DNA from 4 places in the Pseudomonas azotoformans genome. Region 1 is predicted to be linked to each of the others. Evidence: riboswitches for the same ligand, from Rfam matches in the RefSeq annotation. Region 1 holds a riboswitch; each other region holds the start of a gene.

Region 1 (7,791 bases):
AAGGTGCCGAATGTCAACGCCGACAGCCCGGTGAACGAGCGCATCAACTACTACCTGCAGACCGAAATCAACCCCGGCCTTGCCAGCCACGGCGGCCAGGTCAGCCTGATCGACGTGGTTGATGACGGCATTGCGGTGTTGAAGTTTGGTGGCGGCTGCCAAGGCTGCGGCCAAGCGGACGTGACCCTGCGCGAAGGCATTGAGCGCACCTTGCTGGAGCGCATTCCAGAGCTCAAGGGCGTACGTGACGTGACCGACCACACGCAGAAAGAAAACGCCTACTACTGAGTAAGGTGTTCGCTGCGAACAAAAAAACGGCGCCCCGTGAGCGCCGTTTTTTTATGTCCCGTTTCAGGGGCGGTACAAATGAGCATGGCCCGCGCGATACAGCGACGATTCGCTGAAGCTGTCACTCGCCAACACCCGGCCCACCACAATCAGTGCCGTGCGCCGAAAGCCCTTGGCCGACACCTTCTGGGCAATATCACTCAAGGTGCCCATCGCCCAATCCTGATCCGGCCAGGTCGCCCGGTGCACCACGGCAATCGGGCAGTCCGCGCCGTAATGCGGCAGCAGTTCAGCGACAATCTTCTCCAAGTGATTGACCCCCAGGTGAATCGCCATGGTGGTGCCATGCCGGGCCAGGCTGTCGAAATCCTCGCCGGCGGGCATGCGGGTCTTGTCGGCGTAGCGAGTAAGGATCACGCTCTGGGCGATGTCAGGCAGGGTCAGCTCGGTTTCCAGCAAGGCGGCGCAGGCAGCCACGGCGGTGACGCCGGGAATGATCTGGAAGGGAATGCCCAGCTCCCGCATGTGGCGGATCTGCTCGCCAATGGCGCCATACAGGCTCGGGTCCCCAGAATGGACGCGCGCTACATCCTGGCCCTTCGCGTGGGCCGTCTTGATCAGATCGATGATTTGTTCCAGGTGCAATTCGGCACTGTTGGCCAGCGTTTCTGCCGAGTGGCCTTCCAAAACCGCCGCGGGCACCAACGAGCCGGCATAGATGATCACCGGGCAGCTGCGGATCAGCCGCTGGCCTTTGACGGTGATCAATTCCGGGTCGCCGGGGCCTGCGCCGATGAAGTAGACGGTCATGGTAATTCCTGTTGAAAAACGGGCGAGCATGAATGTTGCTCATGATCGAGGTCGGCAATTATCGGGATTTTAGCCGGCGCACGCCAATGCGAAGGTGGCCTGGGTGGTTTTTTGGCGAGTGATCAACAGGCGGGCAGGGCTGCCGGCGAGCTGTTCAGCGAGGGCCAATGCGGCGCTTTCGGCTATGCCGTAACAGCCGGTATGGGCAAAAGCGATGTCGGATTTGTGGCTCAGGCGGTGTTCAAACTCCGCCAGTTGTTCAGCGCTGAAAAACTGCAGTGGCAGGTTCAGTACCTCGGCCAATGCCGCTAGTCCTGCTTCATGTTGTTTGCGGTCGATACTGGCGAGCGCAGCAATGCGCTGGCGCTCGATACCGCCCTCGGCGAGGGCAGAATCGAACAACGCCAACAAGGTGTGAAGATCACAACCCCGCTGGCAACCCAGGCCAACCACAAAAGTCATGCCGAGTATTGGTCGTCACGGTTGCGGCGGAACAGCCATGCGCTGATCAGGCCCAAGGCCAGCCAGAAGGCAACGTTGGTCAACTGCGAGGCGATCTTGAACTGCGCTTCCAGGGCTTGCGGAGCGAGCATCGAATGCACTTCCGGTTGCGGCGCGCCGATCACATGCGGGACCGCCAGGATCGCCACGCCCAGCACTTTCAGCAGCCAGTTGCGACCAAACACGATCAAAGCGATGCCGGCAGCAGTAGACGCCGCAGTGCCGATCCACCAGGTCTGGCGCAGCGCCAGGTCGGCGGCGGCAGTGCCCGGCAGCTCAGGCGGCAGGCCCATCGTCGGTGCCAGCACGAAGGTTGCGTAGCCGGCCAAGCCCCACAGCAGGCCTTGGGCGGTGCGGGTTGGCGCACGCAGCGTGTAGAGACCGGCCAGCATCAGCGCAAAACCGACCGCGACCACTAGGTTGCCGCCCGTGGTGGACAGCACGCGCTGCCAGCCATCTTCCGGCTCCCAGGCTTCAGCGTCATGGGTGTGGGCGGCAGCGCCTTCGGCGTGTTCGTGGGCCATTTCGGTGGCGGCCGGGGCTTTTTCGAAGGTTTCCGCCTGCAGAATCAGCGGGGCGACCCAAAAGCTTTGCAGCAGGGTCAGCAGCAGGGCAGCCAGCAGGCCGGTGAAGCCTGCGGTTTGCGCGATACGCTTGATCATGTCGGCAGGTCTCAGTGGCACGGGAACGCGGCGCTGTGGCGGGTATCGTGGGCCGCGTTGTGCACGGCCTCGATGTGCGAGAAGCCGGCGAAATACACCAGGCACGCGCCGAGGATCGACGCGCCGATGGCGGCGGTCAGGCGTTGGCTCAGGGTCGAGGTGCTGCTGGCGGAGTGCGAGGTGCTGCTGATGATCGACATGGCGCGTCCCTTTCAGGTGTCAGGGTGAAACGAGCGCATGAAAACCCCGCGAGCCGGGCACGCAGGGTTTGAACAGCGCCCGCCCACCGCGGGTTTGTTATCTGATTTTTTCGGGCCGGTCTCCGGGCTTGCGAGGGGCATTGCGCCTATTAAGCATCGCCTTCCCATGCCGTAGGCACAGTGGATCTGACGCTTCGCTCGCTTACCGTTGCGGGGGCAGCACCGGACTGGTCATATCGCTATGACGCACCGGTTTCCCGTTTCACCCTGTGAAGGGCACCCGAAACAAGATGTGTAGGAGAGCATGGGGGTGGGAGGGGAGTCAATTGGGTTGTGCTTTTGGGTGGGGCGTATCCGTTACCGCAGAAACGGATATCTACCCAACCCCATCATTGACCATCCCCCAAGCACTGCGTAGCCTTGCACCCTCGAGGTTCTTCAGCCCCAGGCCGAAGCTAAGAAGGGAACGCGGTCCAAGCCGCGGCTGCCCCCGCAACTGTAAAGGGTTCAGCTGACTGCCACGCCACTGCCAAACCGGCGGGAAGGCGCAGCCAGCGCCGGTCGCAAGACCCGCACGCCCCAAGCCAGGAGACCTGCCTCGCAATCGATTTTCTACTTCAACCGGGCGGGGTGATCCGGTGACGAAATCCGCTGCTGCGCACTGTCGCAGGGCCTATCGTCCCATATGCCCGCCCCCAAGGGCATCCGATGAAAACACTGGCCAAACTCCCCGTCACCATCGTCACCGGCTTCCTCGGCTCGGGCAAGACCACTTTGTTGCGCCACATGCTCGACAACGCCCAGGGCCGCCGCATTGCGGTGATCGTCAACGAATTCGGCGAACTGGGTATCGACGGTGAAATCCTCAAGCAGTGTTCCATCGGCTGCACCGAAGAAGAAGCCAACGGCCGCGTCTACGAGCTGGCGAACGGCTGCCTGTGCTGCACCGTGCAGGAAGAGTTCTTCCCAGTGATGCGCGAATTGGTGGCCCGTCGCGGTGACCTCGATCACATTCTCATCGAAACCTCCGGCCTGGCCCTGCCAAAACCGCTGGTTCAAGCCTTCCAGTGGCCGGAAATCCGCAGCGCCTGCACCGTGGACGCCGTGATCACCGTGGTCGACAGCCCGGCGGTAGCCGCCGGCACCTTTGCTGCGTTCCCGGACCAAGTGGATGCCCAGCGCAAGCTCGACCCGAACCTGGACCACGAATCACCCCTGCACGAGCTGTTCGCCGACCAACTGGCCAGCGCCGACCTCGTTATCCTCAACAAATCCGACCTGATCAGCCCTGAAGACCTGGCCCGCGTGCGCCTGGAAGTCGCGGAAGAACTGCCGCCAGCGGTGAAGATCATCGAGGCCAGCAGCGGCCGCTTGCCCCTGGATGTATTGATCGGCCTGGGTGCGGGCTCCGAAGAGCACATCGACGGTCGCCACAGCCATCACGATCATCATCACGAAGGTGAAGACGATCACGATCACGATGCCTTCGACTCCATTTCCATCGATCTGCCGCAAGCCGACGAAGCACTGTTGCTCGACGCCCTGACCCAGTTGGTGGTGCAACACGGCATCCTGCGCGTCAAAGGTTTCGCCGCGATCCCGAACAAACCGATGCGCCTGCTGATCCAGGGCGTGGGAACGCGTTTCGACAAGCACTTCGACCGTGCCTGGGGCGCTGACGAAGCGCGCATCACGCGTCTGGTGCTGATCGGCCAGGACCTTGACGCGGCGGGCCTCGAAGCGCAACTGCGCGCTGCCCTCAGCGTTTAACCCATGCACCTGCTCAGGACCCAGCCCGGTGGTTTCGTCTCGGACGACAATATTGCCGACCTTGGACAAACCCCCGCTGACCTGGTGATCCTGTGCAGCGGCGATTCCAGCCTGGCGCTGCTGGCCGAAGCAGCGCAGCAGTTGCCGGACGACTACCCCAGCTTTCGCCTGGCCAACCCGATGCAGGTGCAGAACCATGCCTCGGTCGATCTGTATGTCGATGAGGTGCTGCGCCACGCCAAGGTCATCCTGATTTCGTTGCATGGCGGTATCGGTTATTGGCGTTACGGCATCGAGCGTCTGGTGGAATTGGCCGAGCAGGGCGTTCAACTGATCCTGGTGCCGGGGGATGATCGCCCGGACCCGGAACTCAGTGGCCTGAGCACCGTCGGCGCCGAAGCGCGTGATCGCCTCTGGCACTTCCTGCGCCAGGGCGGTCTGGGCAATGCACTGGATTTTTATCGCTGCCTGGCCAGCGCTTACCTGGGCCGTGACTACGCCTGGGCCGAGCCGCAAACCCTGCCGCGCACGGCGATTTATCATCCGCGCCACGCCAACGCCCGGCTGAATGATTGGCAGGCCGACTGGAATGCCGAGTGGCCGGTGGCGGCGGTGCTGTTCTACCGTTCTCATTTGCAGGCGGCGAATACCGGTTTTATTGATGTGTTCTGCCAGCGTTTGCAGGCCGCGGGCCTCAACCCGTTGCCGATGGCGGTGGCCAGCTTGAAAGAACCCGGCTGCCTGGCGGTGGTCGAGGACCTGCTGGATGAGGTGGGCGCGGCGGTGATTCTCAATACCACCGGTTTCGCCCAATCCAGTCCGGAAGCACCGCATTTGCGCCCGTTTCGCCGCAATATCCCGGTGATCCAAGCGATCTGCGCCCAGGACAACCAGCCCGGCTGGGAAGCCAGCGACCAAGGCCTCGGCCCCCGCGACTTGGCGATGCACATTGCTTTGCCGGAGTTGGACGGGCGCATCATCAGCCGGCCGATCAGCTTCAAGGATTTGGCGTGGCGTAGCGAGCGCAGTCAGTCGGACGTGGTGTGCTATCGCGCAGCGCCCGAGCGCATGGATTTTGTCGCTGAATTGGCGCGCCGCTGGGTCGAACTGGCGCGAGTGCCGAATGCCGACAAACGCATCGCGCTGATCCTCGCCAACTACCCGACCCGCGATGGGCGTATCGGCAATGGTGTTGGCCTGGATACGCCGGCAGCGGCGCTGAATATCCTGCGCGCCTTGCACGCTGAGGGTTATCCGGTGCCGGATGCGCTGCCGGAAAGCGGCACTGCGCTGATCCACGATTTGCTCGGCGGTGTCACCAACGACCTCGACAGCCTCGATCTACGGCCCTGCCATCAAAGCCTGGGCATGGATGACTACGAAGCGATGTTCAGTCGCTTGCCCGAGGCCAATCGCCAGGCCGTGCTGGATCGCTGGGGCACGCCCCATAACGACCCGATGTTCCGTGACGGCCGCCTGATGATTGCTGGTTTGCGCCTGGGCCTGACGTTCGTTGGTATCCAGCCAGCGCGGGGTTATCAGGTGGACGCGAGCGCCGTCTACCACGACCCGGACCTGGTGCCGCCCCACGGCTACCTGGCATTCTATTTCTGGCTGCGCCACACCTACGGTGCCCATGGTGTGATCCACGTGGGCAAGCACGGCAACCTTGAATGGTTGCCGGGCAAGGGCGTCGGCCTGTCGGAACACTGCTGGCCTGATGCGCTGCTGGGGCCGTTGCCGAATATCTACCCCTTTATCGTCAACGATCCGGGCGAGGGCGCTCAGGCCAAGCGCCGCACCCAGGCGGTGATCATCGATCACCTGATGCCGCCGCTGACCCGTGCCGAAACCTACGGGCCGCTGCGTAACCTTGAGCTGTTGGCCGACGAATATTACGAAGCGCAACTGCTCGATCCGCGACGCGCCCTGGAGTTGCAGAAAGACATCCTCAAGCTGGTGCGCGAAACCCGCATCGACCAGGAACTTGAGCTGGGGAGCGACGCCGACGCTGCCGTGTGGCTGCCGCGCCTGGACACTTACCTATGCGACTTGAAAGAGTCGCAGATCCGCGATGGCCTGCATATCTTTGGTGAGTCGCCCACAGGGCGCTTGCGTATCGACACCTTGCTGGCCTTGCTGCGCATCCCGCGTGGCGACGGCCGTGGCCCGCAATCAAGCCTGCTGCGCGTGCTGGCCAAGGCCTTTGAGTTGGGGTTCGACCCGCTGGACTGTGCGTTGGCCGAGCCTTGGACTGGGCGTCGACCGCTGGTGTTGCAGAAGATCGATCCGCAGTTGTGGCGCACCGCTGGCGATACCCGCGAACGCCTGGAGCTTTACGCGGCGCGATTGATCGAGCAAGCATTGGAAGGGCCGCTTGAACAGCTGGAAGAACCCGGTTGGGAGGACGTGAAGGCCGTTATCGAAAGCCTGCGCGTGGTGGTTGCGCCGCGTCTGGATGCTTGTGGCCCTGCGGAAATACGTGGGTTGCTGGATGCCCTTAGCGGCCGTTTTGTGCCGGCAGGCCCGAGTGGCGCACCGAGTCGCGGGCGTTTGGACGTACTGCCAACGGGGCGCAACTTTTTCACCGTCGACGTGCGCAACCTGCCGACCACCACGGCCTGGCGCATCGGCTTCCAGTCCGCCAACCTGATTCTTGAGCGGCATTTGCAAGACCACGGCGACCACCTGCGCCAGCTCGGCCTGTCGATATGGGGCACCGCCACCATGCGCACCGGCGGCGACGATATCGCCCAAGCCATGGCCCTGATGGGCGTGCGCCCGGTGTGGGCGACCGGCAGCCAGCGGGTGGATGATTTCGAGATCCTGCCGATCAGCCTGTTGGACCGTCCGCGCGTTGACGTGACCTTGCGGGTGTCGGGCTTTTTCCGCGATGCCTTCGCCAACCTGATCCGCCTGTTCGACGCCGCGGTGCAAGCCGTGGCGGCGCTGGATGAGCCGGATGATATGAACCCGCTGGCGGCCAAGGTGCGCAGTGAGCGTGAGGCGCTGCTCCAGTCTGGCCTGGACGCAGAAGCGGCGGCGAGGCAGGCCGGTTGGCGCATCTTCGGCGCCAAGCCCGGTGCCTACGGCGCGGGCGTGCAGGGCGCGGTGGATGGTCGCCTGTGGCAAAGCCGTGAAGACCTGGCCGAGGTTTACCTGAACTGGGGCGGCTATGCCTATGGCGGTTCCGACGAAGGCACCGCCGCCCGCGCGCAATTTGCCCAGCGTTTGAGCCAGGTGCAGGCGGTGTTGCAGAACCAGGACAACCGCGAGCACGACTTGCTCGACTCCAACGATTACTACCAATTCCAGGGCGGCATGCTCGCTGCCGTGGAAACGCTCAGTGGCGACAAGGCTGCCAGCTATCATGGCGACCACAGCCAGCCCGACCTGCCGAAGATCCGTACCCTGAAGGAAGAGCTGAACCGGGTGATCCGTTCCCGTGCTGCCAACCCTAAGTGGATCGAGGGCGTGAAGCGCCATGGCTATAAAGGTGCCTTCGAGATGGCGGCGACCGTGGACAACCTGTTCGCCTTCGACGCCACCACGGCGCTGAT
Region 2 (7,791 bases), 530 kb from region 1:
ACATCAGTAACTCCTGAAGGGGGATGAACAATGGAGTCGAGTATCCGCCCGTCGTTCCTTCGGAAAAACCGCCGAATCCGAAAAGGACTCTTTACCGCAGGTCACGAATCGCCAGCGCCTTGAACCGCTGTGCCAATGACAGAACCACCTGGCCGCTGCCCATGTTGGGCACCACATGGGTAAAGGGAATGTCGATCATGCGGTTCTCGCGCACGGCGCGCAGCTTGGAGAGTACCGGGTCGGTGGTCAGCAACTGCCGCTTGCGGCTGGCCGGTGACCACAGCGCATCGGCCAGCAGGATCACGTCCGGGTCCTTGGCCAGCAGGGTTTCATTGCTGACGGTCACCCGTGACAACGGGATATCGGCCAGTATATTGCGTGCACCGGAGGCCATCAGCAGGGTGGTGACAAAACCCCGTTGGCCTTCGCTATCGAGTCCACCCACTTCACTGTCCAGGTAAAACACCGACAGCGGACGGGCATCACCCATCAGGCCATGGGCGCGCGCCAGGTCAGCATCCAACGCGTCGCTGAGCATTTGAGCGCGTTGGGTTTTGTGCAACAGGGCGCCGAGGGTAAACAAGTCCTGACGGATATGCCCAAAGTAATCCAGCGAGTGACCCGCGCAGGCGGACTCCAGCAGGTACGACGCCACCCCGTTGTTCGCTAGTCCCGTACGTGAGGTCACGCCATCGCCAAAGGCACTGGCGAAACCGCCGACTACCAGGTCTGGGCGCTGCGCATACAGCACTTCACTGGACGGGTATTTCGCCGCGATGACCGGCACGTCAAAGTACTCGCCGTGCCGGTGCGTAATGCCGTTGTCGTCCAGGTACGCGACACCTGCCAGCGAAGGCCCGGCATCCAACGCCAGCAGCAAATCGGCGGCGTGCTGGTTGAGTGCCACGATGCGCGACGGTGGTGAAGGAGGCACGCTCCAGTCCTGGGCGCAGTTGCGATAACTGTCTGCCAGCGCCGGTGTGCAGTAGAGCAGGGCGCTCAACCATAGCCATGGCTGTTTCATGGGGCGTCCTTGATCAGCAGGTCTTGCACCACATCGCCGCCCACCAGGTGCACATCCACCAGGCGCAGCACTTCGGCCTTGTTGTGCACGCCATACCAGCAACGCTCGGGATACACCGTGAGCACCGGTCCGAGGTTGCACGGGAACTGGCAATGGGTGCGCGTCAGCAGCACGCCACCGGGCACTTCGATGTGCTCATGTTCCAGCAGTCGGCGGCGCAGGGTTTTCCACAGTTGCAAGGCGCCGCGCTGCGTACAGCGTGGGCCGGTGCACAGGAATACATGGCGGGCGTGGTCCGGTATGCGGGACCAGTCGGGATGGAAGTCCACCCCGTCGATTTTGGTGATCTCAGTCATCAGAAGCGATACGTGTAACGCACCTCGGATGTGAACGGGCGGCCGAGGTTGTCGACGTTGCTGGCGCGGCTGGTGACGTAGTCGCGGTCGAACAAGTTTTCCACCAGCAGGCTCAGGCGGTGTTGGTGGGCGGCGTCGAGGTAGCGATAGGCATCGGCGTCTACCACGGAGTAGTGGCCGTATTCGACGTTTTTCGAGCTGGTGATGTCGCGAATGTAGCGGATCGCAGTACCTGCGCCCCATAAGCGGTTTTCCGATTCGAAACCGATCCGTGAACGGGCAAAGAAACTCGGAATGTCGTTGATGGTGACGCCGGTGCGGGACTCGGTGAGGTTGCGCGTCATGTCGGCCTGCAGGCTCCACTGGTCGTTGAGCGCGAGCTTGGCGTCGGCCTCGAAGCCACGCATCTGGAGCTGGCCCTGGCCGTTGACCCATTGCACATCGTCGAGCGTGATCAAGTCAGTGATTTTGCGTTTGAACAGCGTGACGCTGGCGCTGAAGTCGCGCTCGCCCAGCAGTCCCTTGTAGTCGATCCCCAGTTCGGCGTTGCGGCTTTTCTCCGGCTTGAGATTGCGGTTACCGATCTCGTCGCCCGGCTCGTTGACGAACAGCTGTTCGGCGTTGGGCAGTTTGTAGGCCGTACCGTATTGGCCACGCAGGGCCCAGTGGTCGTTGAGATCATAGAGCGAGGTGAGCATGCCGACGGTGGCACTGTCGCCGCCGCTCATGGCTTCATGCCGCACGCCCACGCTGGGGTGCCAGTTGGGCAGCGCGTCGATCTGCGGTCGCAGTTGCGTATACAGCGCGTGGGCCTGGGCCTTGTTGTCGTCGATCACCAGTACATCGTCCTGGCCCTTGAACCACTGGTTGTCGCTGCCCACCACCAGCACATGGCCGCCTGGCAACTCGGCCTTGCCCTCGGCTTGTACACCCCAGTCAGTGAAGCCCCAGTAGTCGTTGTTGTTACGTACCTTACGACCCCCGTCGGCGGTGTTGTCGATCCGCGTGTAGCGTGTGTCCCAGTCGTTGATATGACCCTTGATGAAATAACTCAGGCGCTCGTTGATCGCCTGTTCGAAAGTCGCCGTGGCGATCTGTTGCACACGGTCGTTGGTGGTCTTGTAGTTGTTCACCGGCCGTGCGAAATCAAGGTTGGCATCGGCATATTGGTAGAACAGTTCCAGGCGCGAGTCATCGCCAAACGCCTGGGTGGCCTTGGCGCCGAAGGTGGTCACTTCGTACGAGCGCTTTTTGTCGCTGACGCGGCCGCTGTAGTCGCTGTTGCGAAACGGCTGGTAGCCCTCGGAGGCGTTGCGGCTGACATACGCCAGCAGGCCAAGGTCGCCCCAGCCGTTGGTGAAGATCTTCTCCACCCGCGCATCGCCGGTGGTGCCGCCGAAGGTATCGACTCCCAGGTTCACTTCACCGGACGCCTCGCGGGTCTGCGGGCTGCGCGTGACGATGTTGATGACCCCCGACACCGCCTGGGTGCCGAACAACAGGCTCTGGCCGCCCTTGAGCACTTCGATACGCTCGATGGCGTTGGCTGGCAGCGTGTCGAGGTAGAGGCCGCCATACAGACGGTTGTTCAGGCGCACGCCGTCGAGCAGGATCAATGTGTCATCGTTGCGCCCGCCCAGCAGGGAATAGGTGCCGTAGTCGAACGGGCCGTTTTTCGGCGCCACATACAGGCCGGGGATGAACATCTGCATCACCCGCGTCACGTCGGCGGCGGGGCCGGCGCGTTCGATCTGTTCGCGGGTGACGATCTCCACTTTGCTGCCGTACTGGGCCATGGCGGCGACGGTGGTGGATTCCACGGAAGGGGCGGAGACGATCTGCTGGTTGAGCACCAGGGTGTTGTCGTCGGCCAGCAACAGGGGGCTGAACAGCGAGCCGAACAAAGGGATCAGGGAACGTCGAATCATAGTCTTCTCGAAAGTATCTTCGCAGAAGCACGCAGGAGAAGGCATCGCGCACACGCCGATACCGGCCCATGCCCGCCCACCGCAGGAGTTTGCCTAACAGAAATTCCAGGCCGGTCTCCGGGCTCTCGCGTATGGAACCCTTCACCTTCCCATGGCACGCAGGCCACAGTGGTGTGTCGAAGGGGTCACGCGAATACCGTTGCGGGGGCAGCACCGGACTGGCTCAAAAGAGCGTACCGGTTTCCCGTTTCACCCCAAGCACGGCGGCAGGGGGCACCTGAAACAGGCCGGCATCTGAACATTCGCATGACCGTTCGTCAACTCCGTCATTCAGGATTCACCGGCTTCACTTGCCAGCAATGGGGCGGCGCGGTATTCCAGAACACTCACCCTCCGCCTTGGACATCCCATGACTCAACACCTCACCGAATACGCCGATGCCAGCCCAGAAGTGCGCGCGGTCTATGACGACATCATGCACACGCGCCAGGTCGATCGGGTCAACAACTTCTGGAAGTGCCTGGCCGCCCACCCACCGACCCTGCGCCGGACCTGGGAAAGCCTCAAGGAAATCATGGCGCCGGGGGCATTGGATCCACTGACCAAGGAACTGCTCTATGTGGCTGTCAGCGTGACCAATAATTGCCCGTATTGCATCGCCTCCCACACGGCAGCAGCGCGCAAGGCGGGGATGACCGACGAGATGTTCGGCGAGTTGCAAGCGGTGGTCGGCATGGCCAACGAAACCAACCGCCTGGCCACCGGCTATCGCGTGCCGGTGGATGAGGCGTTCAAGTTGCCATAAGGCGATTCAGCCGTCGAACCAGGCGAGCAGCACCGTGACATTGTCGCGCCCGGCGTATTCGCGGGTGAGGTGGATCAGCCGTTGGCAGGCAGTCTCCAGCGTGTCGCGGCTGGCAGCGGCGAGTACCTGAGCCATTTCCTGGTGCGGAACGCAACCGTGCAGGCCGTCACTGCAGAGCATCAGCAGGTCGTTGCGCTTCACGGGTTGCACGCGTACTTGCGGTTCTACCCGCGGCCCCGGGCCGATAGCTTGCAACAGCAGATTGCGTGCCGGTAAACGGTCGACTTTGCCGGCCTCAAGGGCTTGCTGATACCAGGTCTGGTCGCGGGTCAGCAGGCTCAGTTCGCCGTCGCGGTAGCGGTACAAACGACTGTCACCCACATGAAACAGCAACAGTGGCCCATCGGCATGCGGGCGCCATGCTCCTGTGAGTGTGGTGCCCATGCCGCTGCCTTCGCTCATCTGGCGTGCCACGTTTTTCTGGTAGACGCACTGGTTCACCTGATCGATGGCGTTGTGCAGGCGACTGGCGGCTTGCATGTCCGGGTCCGACCAGGTGGCGTCCGGGTCGCTGCCGTCGTTCAGTGGGTCGACACGGTGGGCGTTGAGCGCCTGGCGCAAACTGATCAGGGCTTCGGCACTGGCCAGGGCGCCGGCTTCATGGCCGCCCATGCCGTCAGCCACGGCAAACAGCCCGAGGCTGGGCTCCACCAGAAAGTTATCTTCGTTGCTCTGGCGCACCGTGCCGACATCGCTGGCCCCATAGGCGACCGCGCAGGCCAGGCGATGGGGCCCGCAGGCGCTGAGGGGAGAGTCGATCATGGCAGGGGCTCAAAGCTGTTGAGGAACGCCAGGCGCTGGGCCTCGCTCTCGATAGACTCGGCCAACCGTTGCACAAAGGGTTGGCGCAGTGAGGTTGCACGCAAGGCGCGACTGACCACGATGCGGGCGATGGGACCAATCAGCACCGCCAGCCGGCGTTCGGCCATGTGTGCGAAGTCGGGGTCGACTGGCGTATGGATCACCTCGGTGGTCGGAACAATCGCGGTGGGTTCAGTCACGACCTCGGGCGCGGCAGTCGGCGGGTTGAGGCGTTGGAACAGCGACTGGCTGGCGCTGGTGAACTGCTCACGGCCGCGCTCCGACGGAATATGCGGCAACAATGCGGCGCAGATACCCTCGAAGTCATCGGCGCCATTGAGGCTCTTGCGCACCAGGAAGCGTGCAAGCGGGCCGATCTGGTGGGACAGCAGCGACTCCAGCTCAGGCATCACGGCCAACTTCCACGGCATGAGGGTTTCCACGGCTTCGGTCGCTAACGGTGTCACGCCGCTGCTCAAGGGTTGGTTGGGAAGCATCAGCACGGTGCGATCATCGTCGATATCGGCGCTGGTCCAACTGCCGGTGGTGGTTCCGAGCAGCGCTTCAAGGTCATCCAGAAAGGCGTGCGCCGAGGGATAGCGGTCGGCCGGGCGCTTGGCCAGGGCGCGGACGATCACACTGTCCAACGCCGGGTCGAGGGCCAGGTTCAAGCTCGACGGTGCTACCGGCGTCTGGTTGAGAATCTGCTGCATAACCATGGTGGCCGAGCCGGAAAACGGTCGCTCGCCAGTGAGCAGTTGGTACAGCACGATCCCAGCGGAAAACACGTCGGAGCGACCGTCGATCAATTCGCCGCAAAACTGTTCCGGCGACATGTAGCTGGGGGTGCCGATCATCGAGCCGGTCTGGGTGAGCGTGGAGGAGTCCAGGCGTGCGACGCCGAAGTCGGTGACCTTGACGTGGTTGTCGGCGGTGATCAGCAGGTTGGCCGGCTTGATATCGCGGTGCACCACACCCTTGGAGTGCGCGTACTCCAGGGCCAACAGCAACTGGCGCATCCAGCCGAGGCTGTGGCTGAGGTCACGGGGTGTCTGGGCGGCGAGCAGGGTGTTGAGCGGTGTGCCTTCGACGAACTCCATGGCGATGTACGCCGAGCCCTCGTCCTCGCCGTAGTCGTAGACCGCGACGATATTGGGATGCATCAGCCGGCCAGCGGCCTGGGCTTCATTCTTGAAGCGGCTGACCAGCTCGGCGTGCTGGCTATCGCCGAACAGCTCCTTGCGGATAGTCTTGAGCGCCACGGTGCGGGCGATGTTCGGGTCGAACGCCTTGTACACCGTGCCCATGGCGCCTTTTCCGAGCACGCTGTCGATGCGGTATTTGCCGAGTTGTTCAAGCATGATCGCGGCCCTATTCCTCAAGCATCTTCATGGCGCTGACCAAGCTGGTACGCATACGGCCGAAGGACTGACCCAGGCGTGCCAACTCGTCGCTGCCGCTGACGTCCATCGGCGGCACATCGGTTTCGCCCAGGCTGACGCGGTCAGCCAACGCCGACATCTGCCGCAGGCGCCGTGTGACAAACAGGTGCACCGCCACGTTCAAGGCCACGAACAATACGGCGAAGATCCCCAGCATCGACAGCATGTAGCTGTGCAGCAGGCTCGTGGCGCGTTGCATCGGTAAGTCCAGTGGCACTGAGACCAGTTGCGCACCGATGGTGTCATTGAGTTTCCAGCCGAAGCCATTTACCGCTCCGTAGATGTCGACCATGGTTTTTGGCGCCGCATCTGGCGTGCTGTGGCAGGCCAGGCAGGCGGCGTCCTTGATCTGGATCGGTCGCGCGATGTAGAGCGACGTGCCTTTGTCATCGGCGCGCTCACCCACCATCTCGTCGGTCTGCGGCTGGCTGCGCAGGGTGCTGATCAGGGTTTTTTCCCAGTCGTTGGCCAGGTCACGCGGGTTGGTGGGGTTGAGCGTGGCTTCTTTGTAGGCATAGTCCGGGTAAGACTTGAGCAGTTCCTGCAGGTGCGAAATGGCGGCGAAGTCCGGTACCGATTGCGGCAGGAACTGGAACTTCAGGCGGTTCTCCAGCAGCGGCACAATCTGCTCGGCCGTGTAGGTGCTGGCGGCAGAGGCCGAGCGCATCAGCATGCGTGCGGTTTCCAGGGTTTCCCGGCGCGCACTCTGTTGCAGCATGTAGTGGGTTGAGAGGCTGGTGGCGATAAAACCGACGATAAACACCGCCAGGAACACCACGTTGAATTTGACCGCAAGCGACAGTTTCATAAAGACCTTCGGGGACCGACGTGGTGGGGATCAGTGCGCATTCTTGCGACGTTCCAGGCGCAACAGCTCCAGCTCCCACTCCAGCACTCCGCCACGGTTGACCTTCACCGCCTGGCGGAACGTCGGGTCGTTAAGGCGCGGCGCAAAGCGGCTGGCGAGCATCTGCTGGCTGAGGTTGAGCGGGCTGACAACCCAGGGGGCAATGTCGTCGTAGGTGACGTCACGTTCTTTTTTCGGCTCGGATGCGGCAGGGATTTTCTTGCCCAGGGGCACCAGCGGGTCGAGGAATTGGCGGGGCAGGGCGTCGATAAATGCCTGCTCGGGACGCGGCACGATCTTGAGAGCGCTGCCGGTGCTGCGCTGTGCAAAGTCTTCATGGCCCAGGGTGACGCTGTGCTCGCCTTTGCCGTGGGTGTCGAGTTCATTGACCACTTGGCTGCCGTCCTCGATGAATATCTCGGTCTGGCGTGGGCTCACGTGAATCACGCTCGAACTTTGGGTGGCGGTGAACGCCAGTGCGCCGGTGGTCACCGCCAGGTTGGCGTGGGTGTTGCCCGCCACTGGTTG
Region 3 (7,791 bases), 1.7 Mb from region 1:
GGTGCGGCGCCATCTGCCAATGACGTGAAGTGCCCTGTTCACCGGCGAAGTTCCAGGGGCTGACGCGACCGTCCACCCAGCCGTAGGCGAGACACTGATGCCGTTCAAGCTCACGCTCGCACGTCGGGGTGCCATGGTTCGCCAAGTAATCCGGCGAGGCACACAACGTATGCCATTCGTGCGCGAGCACACGCTGTTCGATCGTTTCTGGCCAGCCCTGCGCTTCACCGACACGCACCACCAGATCCACACCCTCCTTGAAGGGGTCCACTAACCCGTCGCTGAAGGAAATGTGCGGCACCAAGGACGGAAAAGCCTGCAGCAAAGGCAGCAGCACCGGCAACACCCGCACGCGCCCAAACACATTGGGCAGATCAATGCGCACACGTCCACGCGGCTCGCTTTGCTCGGCGCGCAGCGACAGCTCGGCCTCCTCCAGGTCAGCCAGCACCCCCGTACAGGTACGGTAAAACGCCACGCCGGCCTCGGTGAGGGACAAGCGCCGCGTTGTGCGCAGAAACAGTCGAGCGCCCAGGCGCGTTTCAAGCCGCGCGATGCTTTTGCTGATGGCCGAGGCAGTCAGGCTCATTTTCTCGGCAGCGGCGGTAAAGCTGCCGTAGTCCGCAACACACACAAACACATCAATCCCTTTCAAGCGTTCGGAAGAAAACATGCACGCCCCGCATTTGTGAATTCAGGTCAGCCAAGCTGGTAATTAACATCCTAAATCAGAATTCAACTCAACAGTAAGCTAGGGTCAATGAACCCGGTACTGAGGCTCGGATGCTGACCACGCTGAAAAACTACCCCTTGACCGTCAACCTGCTTCTGAGTGCGTCACTGGTGTTGACCCTCGCCAGGGCCATCACCTTGCCCTATCTGGTGATCTACCTGTCGAGCCAGTTCCAATTGGGCGTCGCCGACATCGGCCTGGTGATCGGCAGTTCGCTGATCCTCGGCTCATTGTTGAGCCTGTACGGCGGTTTCCTGGTGGACAGCCAGCCAGGTTACCGCTTGATCCTGGGCTGCTGCGCGGTGTTCACCTGCGGTTTTCTGGCAGCGTTTGCCGCACGGGACCTGTGGGTGTTCTACGCCTGCCTGGTCGCGATCAACCTGGCGTACGCCGTCATTGATATCGCGGTCAAATCAGGATTTGGCCGGCTACTGCCCGTCGATGCGCGCAGTGAAGCATTTTCGATCAAATACACCCTGACCAACATCGGCTACGCCGTCGGCCCTTTTCTCGGTGCGGGACTGGCCGCGCTCGCCATCAGTCTGCCCTTCCTGGCGTCGGCGATACTGGGCGCCGGTTTTTTTATCGTTTACGCCGTGTGGGGTGACAAGCACGCAATGCCCGTGGACACAAGCCAGCCCGGCGCGCCGTTCCTGGCGGTCGGCAAAGTGCTGCTCAGTGATTACCGGCTGGTGTGTTTTACCCTGGGCGGTGCACTCAGTGCCGTGGTGTTCGGCCAGTTCACCGCTTACCTCTCGCAATATCTGATCGTCACCACGACACCCGAAATGGCCTACCGGATAATCAGCAGCGTGGTGGCCACCAACGCGCTGATGGTGATCAGCCTGCAATACGTGATCGGCAAGCGAATCACCCATCAGCACTTGAATCTGTGGCTCGCAGGTGGATTGGCCATGTTCATCGTCGGCCTGGCGGGGTTCGGCTTGTCCACCTCGCTGATGTTCTGGGTGGTATCCATGGCAGTCTTCACGCTCGGAGAGATCATCGTGTTCCCTGCCGAGTACATGTTCATCGACATCATCGCCCCCGATCATCTGCGGGGCATGTACTACGCTGCGCAAAACCTGGGCAACGTTGGCGCGGCCCTGGGCCCGGTGCTGTGCGGGATGGTCTTGGCGACACACCCCGCCCACACCATGTTCTACATGCTCGCGCTGTTCGTTATCGCCGGCGGCTTGCTCTACAGTCTCGGTGCGTCGCTGGCAGGCAGGGTGAACGCTCCCACCTGAACCTCAGCAACGGACATGCCGACGTACGCACTGCACCAACCCGTCCAGCGCCTGCGATTTGACCGGCGCGAGCACGCAAACCGTGTGCTCGCGCTCGTCTTCCTTCACCGTCAGGGTGTAATGCACCTGGCCCGGATTACCGGGCGCAGGTGCATGGCTTTGCGGCAATTGAAAGAAATCGCACGCCTCGACAAGCCGCCGCAGTTCCTGCTGGTCTTGCTCCGGCAGCGCGTCCAACTCCACCGTCTGTGGCTTGGCCAAGCCCGGAAAATAACCGGGGCCGCCGTTTTCCTTGATCGAAATTTGCATGGCCGCTCCTCACGTCAGACAGAAATGCCGACCGCCTTCCAACCGTCCTTGACCGCCTTCTGCTCATCCTTGTTCGCGCCGTAGAGGCGGCCTGCAACATCGTAAGTGATGCGCGCAAAGCGCAGGAACCCCGAGTTGGGCCGCAGCCGCGCATCCCGCAGCGCGTCATACCAGATACGCCCGGCCCGTTCCCAGGCGAACCCGCCGAGCTTGGTCGCCACCTGATAGAACGCATGGTTGGGGATACCGGAATTGATATGCACCCCGCCATTGTCCTCGTAGGTGTGCACAAAATCATCCATGTGCCCCGGCTGAGGGTCCTTGCCCAGCAGTTTGTCGTCAAACGCCGTGCCGGGGGCTTTCATCGAGCGCAGGGCGGTGCCTTTGATCTTTTTGGTGAACAGTCCTTTGCCGATCAGCCAATCAGCGTCTTGCGCGCTTTGCTTCAAGGCATATTGCTTGATGAGCGAGCCGAACACATCCGACAGCGACTCGTTCAGCGCTCCGGACTGATTGAAATACATCAGCTTGGCCTCGTCCTCGGTGACGCCATGGGCCAACTCATGGCCAATTACGTCAAGCGCCACCGTGAAGCGGTTGAACAACTGCGCATCCCCATCGCCAAACACCATCTGGGTCGAGTTCCAGAAGGCATTATTGTAGTTCTGGCCAAAATGCACCGTGGCGTCCAGCGCCATACCGGCGTCGTCGATGGAGTTGCGATCAAAGACCTGGTCGAAAAAATCGAAGGTGGCGCCCAAGCCCTCGTAGGCTTCGTCCACCGCGGCATCACCGCTTGCGGGCTGCCCCTCACCACGCACCAGCGTGCCCGGCAGGCTGTCGGTGCCCTCGGCGCTGTAGATCGAGCGGCGCTTATCGGCGCCCATGGCCAGGGCCATGTGCGCCGGTCCTTTGGCAGGTTCGGCGACCATGCGCAACGAGCGGAAGGTTGTGTCTTTGGCGCGGGTGCGCAAGGCGACCTCACGTTGCGCTTTGTCGCCGTTGCGCGCGATCTGGTCGAGCATATAGGGCGGGATCAGGCAGAAAATCGGATGGCGATGCGGCTGACGAACACACATGGGCTGGCTCCAGCTGGCAGGTGAAAACGTTCGGGTCATCGATTCAGGATAGTCCCCAGGGGTTAACGCATGTCATCAATTGTCATTAACCTATGTTGCAGTCGTGTTTATCCAAGGAGGACTGACCGATGCCAGCACGTAAAACCAAAATCGACCTTGCATACCGCCCCAGGCTCGCTGACCTGCGCCCGTTGATCGCACCGAGCCCCACGTTGTTGGAGGCACGGGCGGCGACGCCACGCGTCACCCCCGCCAAAGACTTGAAGGGCCGGCGCGGCTACGCCGAGGACTTTCTCGGCAGCTTCGGGGTGCCCTGGCCCACGGTGGAAGAGGCCTTGGCGGAGGATGCACAGAAGCGCCTGGACTACACGCACTTCTCGATCACGATGTCACGCGCCAAGCGGCTTGCGCTGTATGTGGGCGTCAACATCGATGGTGGTCAGCACGTCGACATCATTCGCAGCAACGACGCCTGGGCCTATGACGGCCGCTTACCCATCGATGCGCAGGTGGGCGAAGCGCTGTATGCCAGCAATGGCCTGGATCGCGGCCACCTGGTCCGCCGGCAAGACCCCAACTGGGGCGACGAGGCGCAAGCCGCCAACCTCGACACCTTCCATTTCACCAACTGCTCGCCGCAGATGAGCGGGTTCAACCAGAAGACCTGGCTGGAGCTCGAAGACTACATCCTCGATAACACCCAACGCTGGAAAGCCCGCGCCACGGTGTTTACCGGCCCGGTGTTCGCCGACGACGACCGAATGTACCGAGGCGTACAGATCCCCAAGGCGTTCTGGAAAGTGGTCGCTTACCTCAGCGACAACGGCAAGCCTAGCGCGAGTGCCTACATGATTGACCAGAGCCGCGAGCTGGGCCAACTCGACCTGGTGTTCGGCCAGCTCAGGACCTACCAGCGCAGCGTGATCCAGATAGAGCGCCTGACCGGCCTGCGCTTCGGCAACCTGGCCGACTACGACGGCTTCAGCAACGAAGAGCGCGCCACCGGCACGCGGATTGAAGCGCTGATACGAGGGCCTGAAGACATTCGCCTATGACCCTCGCCCTCATTGCGCACTGATGTAATGAAACTGCGCCTGCGACTTCTCGACCGCCGCACGCACCTGATCTTTCTGTGCGTCGGTGCCCGAGTAGTAGATCTGCAAACCCTTCAAATCCTGCCCTTCGACGGCTTTACCGATCACGGCAACATCAACCGGGGTGCCGGCCCCCATGATCAAAAAGAACACATCGCCCAAGCGCTTGGTATTCAGCAATTCGCTCCTGAGGCTGGCCGCGTTTTGGTCACCGGCCAGGGAAATCGCCAGGGTGTCGCCGAACATCCCACTTTTAGGGATGCTCATCGTGTGCAAGCGCAGTTTGTCTGAGTCGGCGGGCATCGACTTGACATAGGCAGTGGAGGCCTCGTCGAGAATCTGCTTTTCAGATTTACCCTGAGTGGCACAACCGGCCAGGGTGGCGATAAGGACGAGCGCGATAACTGATTTCACGGTGTATTCCTTGTGATAAAGCGATCCATGGGCTGCGCATCATAGGAGCCTCACCGCCAGAGAGCTACCGTTGAGTGCACGACCTCCCGTTCAACCGCGTGATCGACTACCATACCGCGCCGGTTCCCAAACGGGACTAATAGGGAATCCGAAGCGCGGTACACCCGCGTCAATCGGAACTGCCCCCGCAACTGTAGGTGCTGAGCCTGCTCCATGATGCCACTGGACCTTGTCCGGGAAGGCCGGAGCCTGGCGACGACGCATCAGTCAGGAGACCTGCCGGCCCAAGCTCAATGACTAACCGGCGGGGTGTCCGGGAAGGACATTCTTGCCTGCCTCTATCCTATCGCAGCGTTCAAGGGTGTATTTCCGAACGGCACGCACGCTTCACTCGGAGATAGCCCCATGCTGCCACGCGTTACCGCCCTGCTTACCGGCCTGGGTTTCTGTGCCCTGGCCCAAGCCGCGCCCACCCACTACCCGCTGACCGTGGAAAACTGCGGCAGCACCCTAACCTTTCAGCAAGCCCCGGCCCGCAGCGTGACCATCGGCCAGGCCGCCACCGAAATGCTCTACGCCCTGGGCGTGGGCGACAAAGTAGTCGGCACTTCGCTGTGGTTCAACAGCGTATTGCCGCAGTACAAGGCGCAGAACGATGGCATTGAGCGCCTGGCCAACAACGAGCCGAGCTTCGAAGCGGTGATCGCCAAGCGCCCGCAGCTGGTGGCCGCCGAGCTGGAATGGGTGGTCGGGCCGCAAGGCGTGGTCGGCACCCGCGAGCAATTCCATGAACTGAAAATTCCCACCTACCTGCTGCCCTCCGACTGCGAAGGCAAGGACAACCTGGTGGGCGCCGACGGCACGCGGCTGGAGCCGTTCCGCATCGAGACGATCTATAAAAGCATCAGCCAACTCGCCGAGATCTTCGACGTGCAGGCGCGTGGCCAACAGTTGAACGACGAACTCAAGGCGCGCCTGGCCAAATCCGTTGCCACCGTGCAAAGCAAGGGCCTCAAGCAAGCCAGCGCGTTGGTGTGGTTCTCCAGTTCCGAGATGACCAGCGACCCCTATGTGGCCGGCCACAAGGGCATTCCGCAATTCATGCTGGAAACCCTCGGTTTGCATAACGTCGTGCAGTCGGACGAAGAGTGGCCCGCCGTCGGCTGGGAAACCCTCGCCAAGGCCAACCCGACCGTGCTGGTGATCGCGCGCATGGACCGCCGCCGCTACCCCGCCGATGACCATGAAAAGAAACTCGCCTTCCTGCGCAGCGACCCGGTGACCCGCAACATGGACGCGGTGAAAAACAACCGCATCATCATCCTCGACGCGCTGGCGCTGCAAGCCAGCATCCGTACGTTCGACGGGCTTGAACAACTGGCCACGGCCATCGACGGCTACGACCTGTCCAAATGATCCGAACCCTACTCGCCCTGGCCCTGCTGCTGGCTGCTGTATTGGCTGGCGTCGCCATCGGCGAAACCGCCATCTCGCCGCAGGTGGTACTTCAAGTCCTCGCCAACAAACTGTGGGCGGCCGGCTACGTGCTCGACCCCATCGACGAAGGCGTGGTGTGGAACTACCGCCTCACCCGTACCCTGGTCGCCGCCGCGTGTGGTGCTGGGCTGGCGACCTGCGGCGTGATATTGCAATCGCTGTTGCGCAACCCGCTGGCCGATCCGTACCTGTTGGGCATCAGCGCCGGCGCCTCGACCGGCGCGGTGCTGGTGGCGTTGATGGGCGTGGGCGGCGGTTTGATCTCGTTGTCGGCGGGCGCGTTTGTCGGCGCCATGGCCGCGTTTGCGCTGGTGATCCTGCTCGCGCGCGCCAGCGGTTCGGCCAGTGGCACCGGCCAGATCATCCTGGCGGGCATTGCCGGGTCGCAGCTGTTCAATGCGCTCACCGCGTTCCTGATCACCAAATCCGCCAGTTCCGAGCAGGCACGCGGCATCATGTTCTGGTTGCTCGGTAACCTCAGTGGCGTGCGCTGGCCTTCGGTGTGGCTGGCGGTGCCGGTGGCGGTCGCAGGCTTGGCGGTGTGCCTGTGGCACCGTCGCGCCCTGGATGCGTTTACCTTCGGCAGCGACTCGGCGGCGTCCCTCGGTATTCCGGTGCGCCGGGTGCAGTTCGTGCTGGTGGGCTGCGCGGCGTTGGTGACGGCGGTGATGGTGTCGATTGTCGGCTCCATCGGGTTTGTGGGGCTGGTGATTCCCCACGCCGTGCGCCTGTTGCTTGGCACCGGGCATTCGCGCTTGCTGCCGGCCAGTGCGTTGGGTGGCGCGTTGTTCTTGATTGCGGCGGATGTGTTGTCGCGCACCTTGATCAAGGGCCAGGTGATTCCGGTCGGCGTGGTCACGGCGCTGGTCGGTGCGCCGGTGTTTGCGCTGATCCTCATTGGTCGGAGGAATGCGCGATGACCGTGCTGAGCTGCACAGGATTGGGTTTCAAAGTGCGCGAGGCGCAGTTGCTGAGCGACATTCATCTGGACGTTCAGCCGGGCGAAACCCTCGGTATCGTCGGGCCGAACGGCTCCGGCAAATCCACCTTGCTCAAGTTGCTCGCCGGGCTGCGCACGCCAGCGTCCGGCGAAGTGCTGCTGGGCGGCCAGCGCCTGGGCAAGCTGTCGCGCCGCGCCATCGCGCAACAACTGGCGGTGGTGGAACAGCAGGCCGACACCGACGACGCCATCCGCGTGTTCGACGCCGTGGCGCTGGGCCGCACACCGTGGTTGTCGGCGCTGAGCCCGTGGTCACCGGAGGACGACGCCATCGTCAACCAGGCCCTGCACGACGTCGACGCCACCCACCTGAGCCACCGCGCCTGGCGCAGCCTCTCGGGCGGTGAGCGCCAGCGCGTGCACATCGCCCGTGCGTTGGCGCAACGGCCGCAGATCCTGTTGCTGGATGAGCCGA
Region 4 (7,791 bases), 2.0 Mb from region 1:
TCACGGCGCTGTTGAGCGCCATGTTCTGCGGCTTGAACGGCGCCACCGCCACGCCCTGGCGGACCAACCAGCGGCACAGCGCGGTCACCAAGGTACTTTTGCCGGCGTCGGAGGTGGTGCCTTGCACCATCAGCGTACTCATGTGGCGTCCTTATAGGCGAGCAGGGCTTGATCCAGACGCAGCCAGTCAGCCTCGGTATCGGGCAGGCCAAGGCGCAGGCTGCTGTCATGGACAAACAGCCGCAGCAAAATGCCGCGCTGGGCCATGAATTCGTGCATGCGTTCGGCGTGGGGCGTGATCAGCCATTGAAACAACGCGCAGCCGCCCTGGGGCTGGAAGCCGTGGCGCTCTAGCAGGGCGAACAACCGCTCGCCCGCCTCGATGCAACGCGTGCGTTGCCGCGCATGCCCGGCCGTGTCGCGCAGGCATACCTGGCCCAACACCCGCGTCGGCCCGCTGACCGCCCAAGGGCCGACCTGTTCGGCCAGCAACTTGAGCAGCTTGCGCTCGGCCAACACAAAACCCAGCCGCACCCCGGCCAGGCCGAAGAATTTGCCGAACGAGCGCAACACGATCAGGCCAACCTGATGGGCCTGGCCCGCCAGGCTCAGTTGAGGGGTGACATCCATGAAGGCTTCGTCTACCACCAGCCAGCCGCCGCGCTGGGCCAGCCGCGAGTGCCAGTCCAGCAAACGTTGCGGGGTCAGGCTCAGGCCGGTGGGATTGTTGGGGTTGACCACCACCAGCACGTCGAGACCATCGAGAAAGAAGTCGACTTCCTGCTCCTGCACTTCGCGCACCACGTAGCCGGCGCGACGCCAGGCTTCGGCGTGTTCGGCATAACACGGCGACAGCACGCCGACTTTGCCCGCTCGGCGCAGGCGTGGCAGCAACTGGATGGCCGCCTGGGAACCGGGCACCGGCAACACGTGCGCAGCGCCGTAGTATTCGCTGGCGGCCTGCTCCAGGCCATCGTCGGTTTCTGGCAGGCGTGCCCAGGCCCGCAGCGGGATCTCGGGGATCGGCCAGGGCCAGGGCGCGAGGCCGCTGGACAAGTCGAGCCAATCGGCCTCGGCAATCCCGTACTGAATCGCCGCCTTACGCAGCCGGCCACCGTGCTCAAGCATAGAATTGCGCCCCCGCGCATAGGATCAGCAGCCACAACCATACGCCGCGCTGCACCAGTTGCCAGCCTCGGTCGATGGAATCGGCATCCGCCGGAGGGCCTTCGCCCAGTTGCGGACGCTGGTGCACTTCGCCGTGATAGATCGCGGCGCCGCCCAACTCCACGCCAAGCGCACCGGCACCGGCCGCCATGACCGGGCCCGCGTTGGGGCTGTCCCAGGTCGGGCCCTGGGTGCGCCAGCATTTGAGCGCCAGGCGCGTCCTGCCCAGTACGGCGTAGGTCAACGCCACCAGGCGCGCAGGAATGTAGTTCAGCACATCGTCGATCTTTGCCGCCGCCCAGCCGAAACGCTCGAAACGTTCGTTGCGATAGCCCCACATGGCGTCGAGGGTGTTGCTCAGGCGGTAAAGCACCACGCCCGGCACACCCGCGACGACAAACCAGAAAATCGCAGCAAACACCGCATCGCTGCCGTTTTCCAGCACCGACTCGGTGGCGGCGCGGGCGACTTCGGTGCGGTCCAGCTCACTGGTCTGACGGCTCACCAGGTAGCTCACGCGCTTGCGTGCTTCCTCGAGGTCATCACTGCGCAAGGCCTGGGCCACCGGGATCACATGTTCACCGAGACTGCGCATGCCAAGGGCGCAGTACAACGCCAGGATCTCCAATACCCAGCCGATATACGGCGCCCAGGACAACGCCGTGGCCAGCAGGGTCAGCGGCACCACAGCGATAAACCACGCGGTCACGCCATGGCTGCGCCAGCCGCGACCACCGGTATTGAAACGTTGCTCGATGCGCCCGGCGAAATTGCCGAACGCCACCAGCGGATGCCAGCGCCTGGGTTCGCCCAGCAGCGCATCCAGCGCGACTGCAGCGACACACAGCAAGGCCACACTCATTGACTCACTCCCCACCCATTCTCATACAACATGTCACTCAGCGGCCGGGGCTCGGTCCAGCCCTCGAGTTGCAACATCGGTGCCGGGTAGAACTCGGCCACCGGCCCCAGGCACAGCACGGCCAACGGTTTCGCGCCGGGCGGCAAGCCCAGCAGATCGGCCAGGGCCTGGGGCTCGAACAGCGAGACCCAGCCCATGCCCAGCCCTTCGACACGGGCCGCCAGCCACAGATTCTGGATAGCACAGGACAATGACGCCATGTCCATTTCCGGCAAGGTGCGCCGCCCAAAGATGTGCCGCTCACGATCATCCATCAACGCCGCTACCAGCACTTCGGCGCAGTCGTGAATGCCTTCGACCTTGAGCTTCATGAACTCGTCGGAACGCTCGCCCAGGGCTTCGGCGGTGCGTACGCGTTCTTCTTCCACCAACTGTTGAATCTGACTACGCAGTTGGCGGTCGCTGATGCGGATAAAACGCCAGGGCTGCATCAGGCCGACACTGGGTGCCTGGTGCGCGGCCTGGAGCAGGCGGTGCAGCAATTCGGGGGCGACAGTGCCGCCGCTGAAGTGGCGCATGTCGCGGCGTTCGGCGATGGCGCGGTAGACGGCGTCGCGGTCGGCCTGGGGGAAGGCGTTGTCGCTCATAGTGCTGGATCGGGCGCGAACAATGCGGCCACCGCCTGGGGATTCGAGGGGAAATAGAAGTGTACGTAGGACGCCGTCATCCGCCCCTGCCGATAAACCGCCTCGGCACCGCGCCCGCCATTGGGGCTCAGGCCACGGGCAATCGGCTGCCATTCGGTGGTGGTCAGCGAGTGGTGATAGGTATGGCCGCGCAGTGTGCCTTCGGGCAATTCGACATTTTGCAGCGCCAAGGCCGCGAGCTTCTTCTGCATCACCGCATCGCCTTGCAGCAGGCCGACCAGTTCGGCGCGAGTGCCGTCGACATCGGTCAGCGAGTCCAGCAGGTAGAGCATGCCGCCGCATTCGGCGAGCAGCGGTTTGCCGGCGGCATGATGAGCGCGGATGGCGTCGAGCATCGGGGTATTTTGCGACAGTGCCTGGTGGTGCAGTTCCGGGTAACCACCGGGCAGGTAGAGGCTATCGGCGTCCGGCAATTGGAGATCGTGGATCGGCGAGAAGAACTTCAGCTCAGCGCCCATTGCCCGCAACAGGTCAAGGCTGGCGCCGTAGGTGAACGCGAAGGCTTCGTCGCGGGCCACGGCGATGCGCACGCCGTTAAGCAGTGGCTCGGCGTCGATCACTTCAGGCGCGGCAAAGGTGACCGGCGGCGGCAAGGCGACTTCGCAACTGCTGCCCAGCGCTTGAGCGGCGGCATCCAGGCGTACATCAAGGTCATTCAGTTCGCTTGCCTGCACCAAACCCAGGTGACGGCTAGGCAGCTCGATACTGGTCTCGCGAGACAACGCGCCGTACCAACGCAGGCCTTCGGTAAGGCTGCCTTCAAGCAATTGTGCATGGCGCAGGGTGCCGACGCGGTTGGCCAGCACGCCGGCGAACGGCAAGTCCGGCTGATAAAGCGCCAGACCCAGGGCTAACGCGCCAAAGGTCTGGGCCATGGCGGTGCCGTCGATCACACCAAGCACCGGCACACCAAAGTGTCGCGCCAGGTCGGCGCTGGACGGCGTGCCGTCGAACAGACCCATCACGCCTTCGATCAGGATCAGGTCCGCCTCCCCCGCCGCTTCCCACAGCAAGCGGCGACTTTCCTGCTCGCCCACCATCCACATATCCAATTGATACACCGGTGCACCGCTGGCGCGTTCGTGGATCATCGGGTCGAGGAAGTCCGGGCCGCATTTGAACACGCGCACCTTGCGCCCCAGGTTGCGGTGCAAGCGGGCCAATGCGGCGGTGACGGTGGTTTTGCCCTGGCCGGACGCCGGTGCGGCGATCAGGACGGCCGGGCAATGACGGGGCTGATTCAAAGTTCGACGCCCTTCTGTGCCTTGATACCGGCCTGGAACGCGTGCTTGAGCATGCCCATTTCGGTGACGGTGTCGCCCATTTCGATCAGTTCAGGCTTGGCGCCACGGCCGGTGACCACCACGTGTTGCATCGGCGGGCGGGCTTGCAGGTCGCTGAGTACCTGGTCCAGGTCGAGGTAGCCATGCTTGAGGGCGATGTTCAGCTCATCCAGTACGACCAGGCCGATGGAAGGGTCCTGCAGCAACTCGCGGGAAACCGCCCAGGCGGCTTCGGCGGCGGCGATGTCGCGCTGGCGATCCTGGGTTTCCCAGGTGAAGCCTTCGCCCATGACGTGGAAACGTACTTGCTCGGGGAAACGGCGGAAGAACAACTCTTCACCCGTACTGTTGCGCCCCTTGATGAACTGCACCACACCGCACTGCATGCCGTGGCCCATGGCACGGGCCAGCATGCCGAACGCGGAGCTGCTCTTGCCTTTGCCGTTGCCGGTCAACACCAGCAGCAGGCCGCACTCGTTGGGGGAATTGGCGATGCGTTCATCGATCACGGCTTTTTTGCGCAGCATGCGCGCCAGGTGGCGTTCGTCGCGGTCGGGGGAATCGGTCATGGCAGCTCTCCGTTGGGGCTGAACAAAAACGGCGGGCAGGAAAAAGAAAAAACAGACAGCCAAGCATCGCCCACCGTGATGCTGTTGGATGTTGCAGGCCGGTCTCCGGGCTCATGAGTGGCGCGCGCCTTATAGAGGCGCAGACCGACGCTGCGCCTTCCCATATCGCGAGCGATACAGTGGCAAAAGGCAGCGTCTTGACTCATTTACCGTTGCGGGGGCAGCGCCGGAATCGCGGCGACACTGTGTACAAGTGCGCTCACTCACCGGCTTCCCTGTTTCACTCCGTCGACCCATGGGTCACAGAGCACCTGGAACAAGCGGCGAAGGGTAGTAGGTTGAGGGGCGAGCTGCAAGCTTCAAGCAGATAGCTGCAAGCAGGTATCCCCTCCTTGCAGCTTGAAGCTTGAAACTTGCCGCTGCTTCTTACGGATTACGCGCCAGGTTGCCCGGCAACACGCGCTTGGCACTCAGGTAGGCATTCTGCCAATACGCCTTGGACAAGGTGTCCAGCTTCACCGTACCGCCGGTTTGCGGTGCATGCACAAAGCGGCCTTCGCCGACGTAGATCCCGGCGTGGCTGACCTGTGAACCGCCGCCTGTAGCGAAGAACAACAAGTCGCCGGTCTGCAGATTCTGCTCGCTGACATCCTGGGCGCGCATCACGATCAGTTCGCGGGTGGTACGCGGCAGGGAGATGCCGGCAGCATCGCGGAAGACAAACCCGATCAGGCCGCTGCAATCAAACCCGGAGTCCGGTGTGTTGCCACCCCAACGATAAGGCGTGCCGACCAGGCCCCAGCGCGCGGAAGAGCACATCTTCGGCCGCAGGCGAGAAATTCTGGGTGGAGTAGTTGAACACCGGCTTGGGCTTGACGGCCACAGGCGCGGGCGGCGGGCGGCTTGCGCAGGCGCTGAGCAGCGCGGCGCAAAGAATAAGGATCAGGCGGGCCGAGGTCGACATGGGCAGAACAATCCTGGTCTGGATGCGGCTTTCGCTGCCGAACGCTGAAAACCAGAACGCGCAAGCAAAGCTCGCGCGAACAGATTACAACAATGTCCAGGGATTCTAGCGCTTACACGTCAAACTTCAAGTATCACTTTAAGTTTACTTGCTAGCGGTTACCGTCGTCGGGGCCATGGCGAGTGCGCGCTTGGCTTCGATGAAGGTTTTGCTCCAGTAGCTGTCACCCAGGTTATCGACCCGGACACCGCCACTGCGACGGCTGCTGGAGTGGATAAACTGGTTATCGCCCAGGTAGATACCGGCATGGCTTACACGACCACGACCCGCTGTACTGAAGAAAAGCAGATCACCGGGCTTGAGGTTGTTGCGTGCGACCAACGGTGCATCCACGTTGATCATTTCGCGGGTGGAGCGTGGCAGGTTCATGCCAGCTTCTTCGCGGAACAGGTAGCCGATGAAACCGCTGCAGTCGAAACCGGCTTCAGAGGTGCCGCCGAAACGGTAACGGGTACCGATCAGGGACATGCCGCGTTCGAGGATGCTGTCGGCCAGAACGGGCAGCTGGTAAGGCTTGCTGCCATTGAAATTGGCCAGTTCTTTTTCCGTTGCCAGCTCTTCTTCATAAACAGAAGCAGACTGTGCAGCAACGAATTTTGCCTGATTTTGAACCTGTGGTTTTTGCTGTTCTGCCACCTGTTGAGGGTGGGAGGCGCAACCAAACAACAGGGTAACGAGTGCGAGGGGCACGAGGGGTGCGAAGCGATTTAGCATGGGCACGACCGTGGCTGATATGTAAAGAAGACGAGACTATGCCCTCTATCACATCGATTTGCAAATTCAATCGTGATCTATGTGACTTCTTGTTTGGACTATGACATCTAAGCCCTTAACACCCTATATCTGCCTTTTGCGTAGCTAAACCGGCTCAAACGCAGGTTTTCTGGCGCCTGGAATTTGCCGAAAGCCGCGAAAACAGCAGGCCGGCTACCAGCCGAGGGTTTCTTTCAGGAAGGGAATGGTCAGCTTGCGCTGGGCCTGCAACGAGGCTTGGTCGAGCTGTTCAAGCAGGTCGAACAACGCGCTCATGCTGCGCGTGCCGCGGGTGAGGATGAAATGCCCCACCTCGTCGGTGAGGTGCAGGCCGCGACGGGAGGCACGCAATTGCAAGGCACGCAATTTGTCTTCGTCGGACAGCGGGCGCATCTGGAAGATCAGTGCCAGGGTCATGCGCGACTTGAGGTCGGCCAGCTTGATCGGTAACTCGCGTGGCGAGGTGGACGCAGCAATCAGCAGGCGCCGACCGCTGTCACGCAAGCGGTTGAACAGGTGGAACAGCGCCTCTTCCCACTCCGCCTTGCCGGCGATGGCTTGCAGATCGTCCAGGCACACCAGCTCGTACTGCTCAAGATGGTCGAAGATGCCGATACCGCGGTCCATCAACTCCGCCAGGGGCAGGTAAACCGCTGGCTCGCCCATCTGCTCGAACCGCAGGCACGCGGCCTGCAACAGGTGGGTACGCCCTACGCCGTGCTTGCCCCACAGATAGATCAGGCTTTCGGTCCACCCGGCGTCGGCTTCGCAGAGCCGCTCGACATAGCCGAGTGCAGCGGCATTGGCGCCTGGGTAATAGTTGATAAAGGTGGCGTCGTCACGCAGACGCACACCCAAGGGCAGCTGAATCGGTTTCATGCTGACTGAACGGCTCCAAACGAACCGTTAGTGGCCTCTGTGTAAAGTTTGCAAAGTTTATACCCGTGACGCCGGGCGCACAATGCAACAGACCCCAAGCAAAATCAAAGGTTTGCGTTAACTTGTTGGATTTACGCAGATTGTTTGACGCACCGGCTCCAGAAACAACAAACCCGGCCTGGGCCGGGTTTGTTACAGAGGGATTACAGATCGGGGTCTTCAACCCCCGTGTACACCTCCGAATCCTTATACAAATCGTGTACATGGCGCACCAGCACCATGATCACCGCCGCCACCGGCAGCGCGAGCAGAATGCCAGTGAAGCCGAACAACTCACCGCCCGCCAGGATCGCAAAGATCACCGCCACCGGATGCAGGCCGATCCGATCACCCACCAGCAACGGCGTTAGCACCATGCCTTCCAAGGCCTGGCCGACCATAAACACCGCCACGATCCCCAGCATCGGGTACAGGTCACCGCCAAACTGGAACAACCCCGCCACCAACGCCGCACCGATACCAATCACAAAGCCCATATAAGGCACGA

The links. A riboswitch is a leader RNA that binds a small molecule or an ion and turns the genes downstream of it on or off. The one in region 1 is predicted to bind cobalamin.
Region 2: linked by a shared signal. The riboswitch ahead of AYR47_RS17925 (TonB-dependent receptor plug domain-containing protein) and the one ahead of cobW (cobalamin biosynthesis protein CobW) in region 1 are both predicted to bind cobalamin.
Region 3: linked by a shared signal. The riboswitch ahead of AYR47_RS27665 (ABC transporter substrate-binding protein) and the one ahead of cobW (cobalamin biosynthesis protein CobW) in region 1 are both predicted to bind cobalamin.
Region 4: linked by a shared signal. The riboswitch ahead of cobO (cob(I)yrinic acid a,c-diamide adenosyltransferase) and the one ahead of cobW (cobalamin biosynthesis protein CobW) in region 1 are both predicted to bind cobalamin.

Annotation. Positions count from the first base shown of each region.
Region 1 covers NZ_CP014546.1:4,357,394-4,365,184, forward strand. Annotated here, with positions in the region: gene nfuA (Fe-S biogenesis protein NfuA) at 1-288, shown strand, start outside; gene cobM (precorrin-4 C(11)-methyltransferase) at 352-1,098, opposite strand; gene AYR47_RS20170 (cobalamin biosynthesis protein) at 1,168-1,560, opposite strand; gene AYR47_RS20175 (CbtA family protein) at 1,557-2,261, opposite strand; gene AYR47_RS20180 (CbtB domain-containing protein) at 2,273-2,461, opposite strand; cobalamin riboswitch at 2,558-2,760, opposite strand; cobalamin riboswitch at 2,876-3,076, shown strand; gene cobW (cobalamin biosynthesis protein CobW) at 3,170-4,231, shown strand; gene cobN (cobaltochelatase subunit CobN) at 4,235-7,791, shown strand, end outside.
Region 2 covers NZ_CP014546.1:3,825,081-3,832,871, forward strand. Annotated here, with positions in the region: gene dkgB (2,5-didehydrogluconate reductase DkgB) at 1-4, opposite strand, end outside; gene AYR47_RS17915 (ABC transporter substrate-binding protein) at 92-1,024, opposite strand; gene AYR47_RS17920 ((2Fe-2S) ferredoxin domain-containing protein) at 1,021-1,380, opposite strand; gene AYR47_RS17925 (TonB-dependent receptor plug domain-containing protein) at 1,380-3,308, opposite strand; cobalamin riboswitch at 3,400-3,604, opposite strand; gene AYR47_RS17930 (carboxymuconolactone decarboxylase family protein) at 3,718-4,113, shown strand; gene AYR47_RS17935 (PP2C family protein-serine/threonine phosphatase) at 4,120-4,935, opposite strand; gene AYR47_RS17940 (serine/threonine-protein kinase) at 4,932-6,335, opposite strand; gene AYR47_RS17945 (c-type heme family protein) at 6,346-7,224, opposite strand; gene AYR47_RS17950 (hypothetical protein) at 7,255-7,791, opposite strand, start outside.
Region 3 covers NZ_CP014546.1:6,022,198-6,029,988, forward strand. Annotated here, with positions in the region: gene AYR47_RS27635 (LysR family transcriptional regulator) at 1-673, opposite strand, end outside; gene AYR47_RS27640 (MFS transporter) at 784-1,983, shown strand; gene AYR47_RS27645 (protealysin inhibitor emfourin) at 1,987-2,292, opposite strand; gene AYR47_RS27650 (M4 family metallopeptidase) at 2,307-3,371, opposite strand; gene AYR47_RS27655 (DNA/RNA non-specific endonuclease) at 3,500-4,426, shown strand; gene AYR47_RS27660 (hypothetical protein) at 4,436-4,879, opposite strand; cobalamin riboswitch at 4,983-5,177, shown strand; gene AYR47_RS27665 (ABC transporter substrate-binding protein) at 5,285-6,295, shown strand; gene AYR47_RS27670 (FecCD family ABC transporter permease) at 6,292-7,296, shown strand; gene AYR47_RS27675 (ABC transporter ATP-binding protein) at 7,293-7,791, shown strand, end outside.
Region 4 covers NZ_CP014546.1:6,342,567-6,350,357, forward strand. Annotated here, with positions in the region: gene AYR47_RS29125 (cobyric acid synthase) at 1-142, opposite strand, end outside; gene cobD (threonine-phosphate decarboxylase CobD) at 139-1,128, opposite strand; gene cbiB (adenosylcobinamide-phosphate synthase CbiB) at 1,121-2,029, opposite strand; gene bluB (5,6-dimethylbenzimidazole synthase) at 2,026-2,676, opposite strand; gene AYR47_RS29145 (cobyrinate a,c-diamide synthase) at 2,673-3,980, opposite strand; gene cobO (cob(I)yrinic acid a,c-diamide adenosyltransferase) at 3,977-4,588, opposite strand; cobalamin riboswitch at 4,668-4,918, opposite strand; partial or broken gene AYR47_RS29155 (C40 family peptidase) at 5,015-5,471, opposite strand; gene AYR47_RS33085 (hypothetical protein) at 5,443-5,661, shown strand; gene AYR47_RS29160 (C40 family peptidase) at 5,697-6,326, opposite strand; gene hda (DnaA regulatory inactivator Hda) at 6,540-7,244, opposite strand; gene AYR47_RS29170 (AI-2E family transporter) at 7,448-7,791, opposite strand, start outside.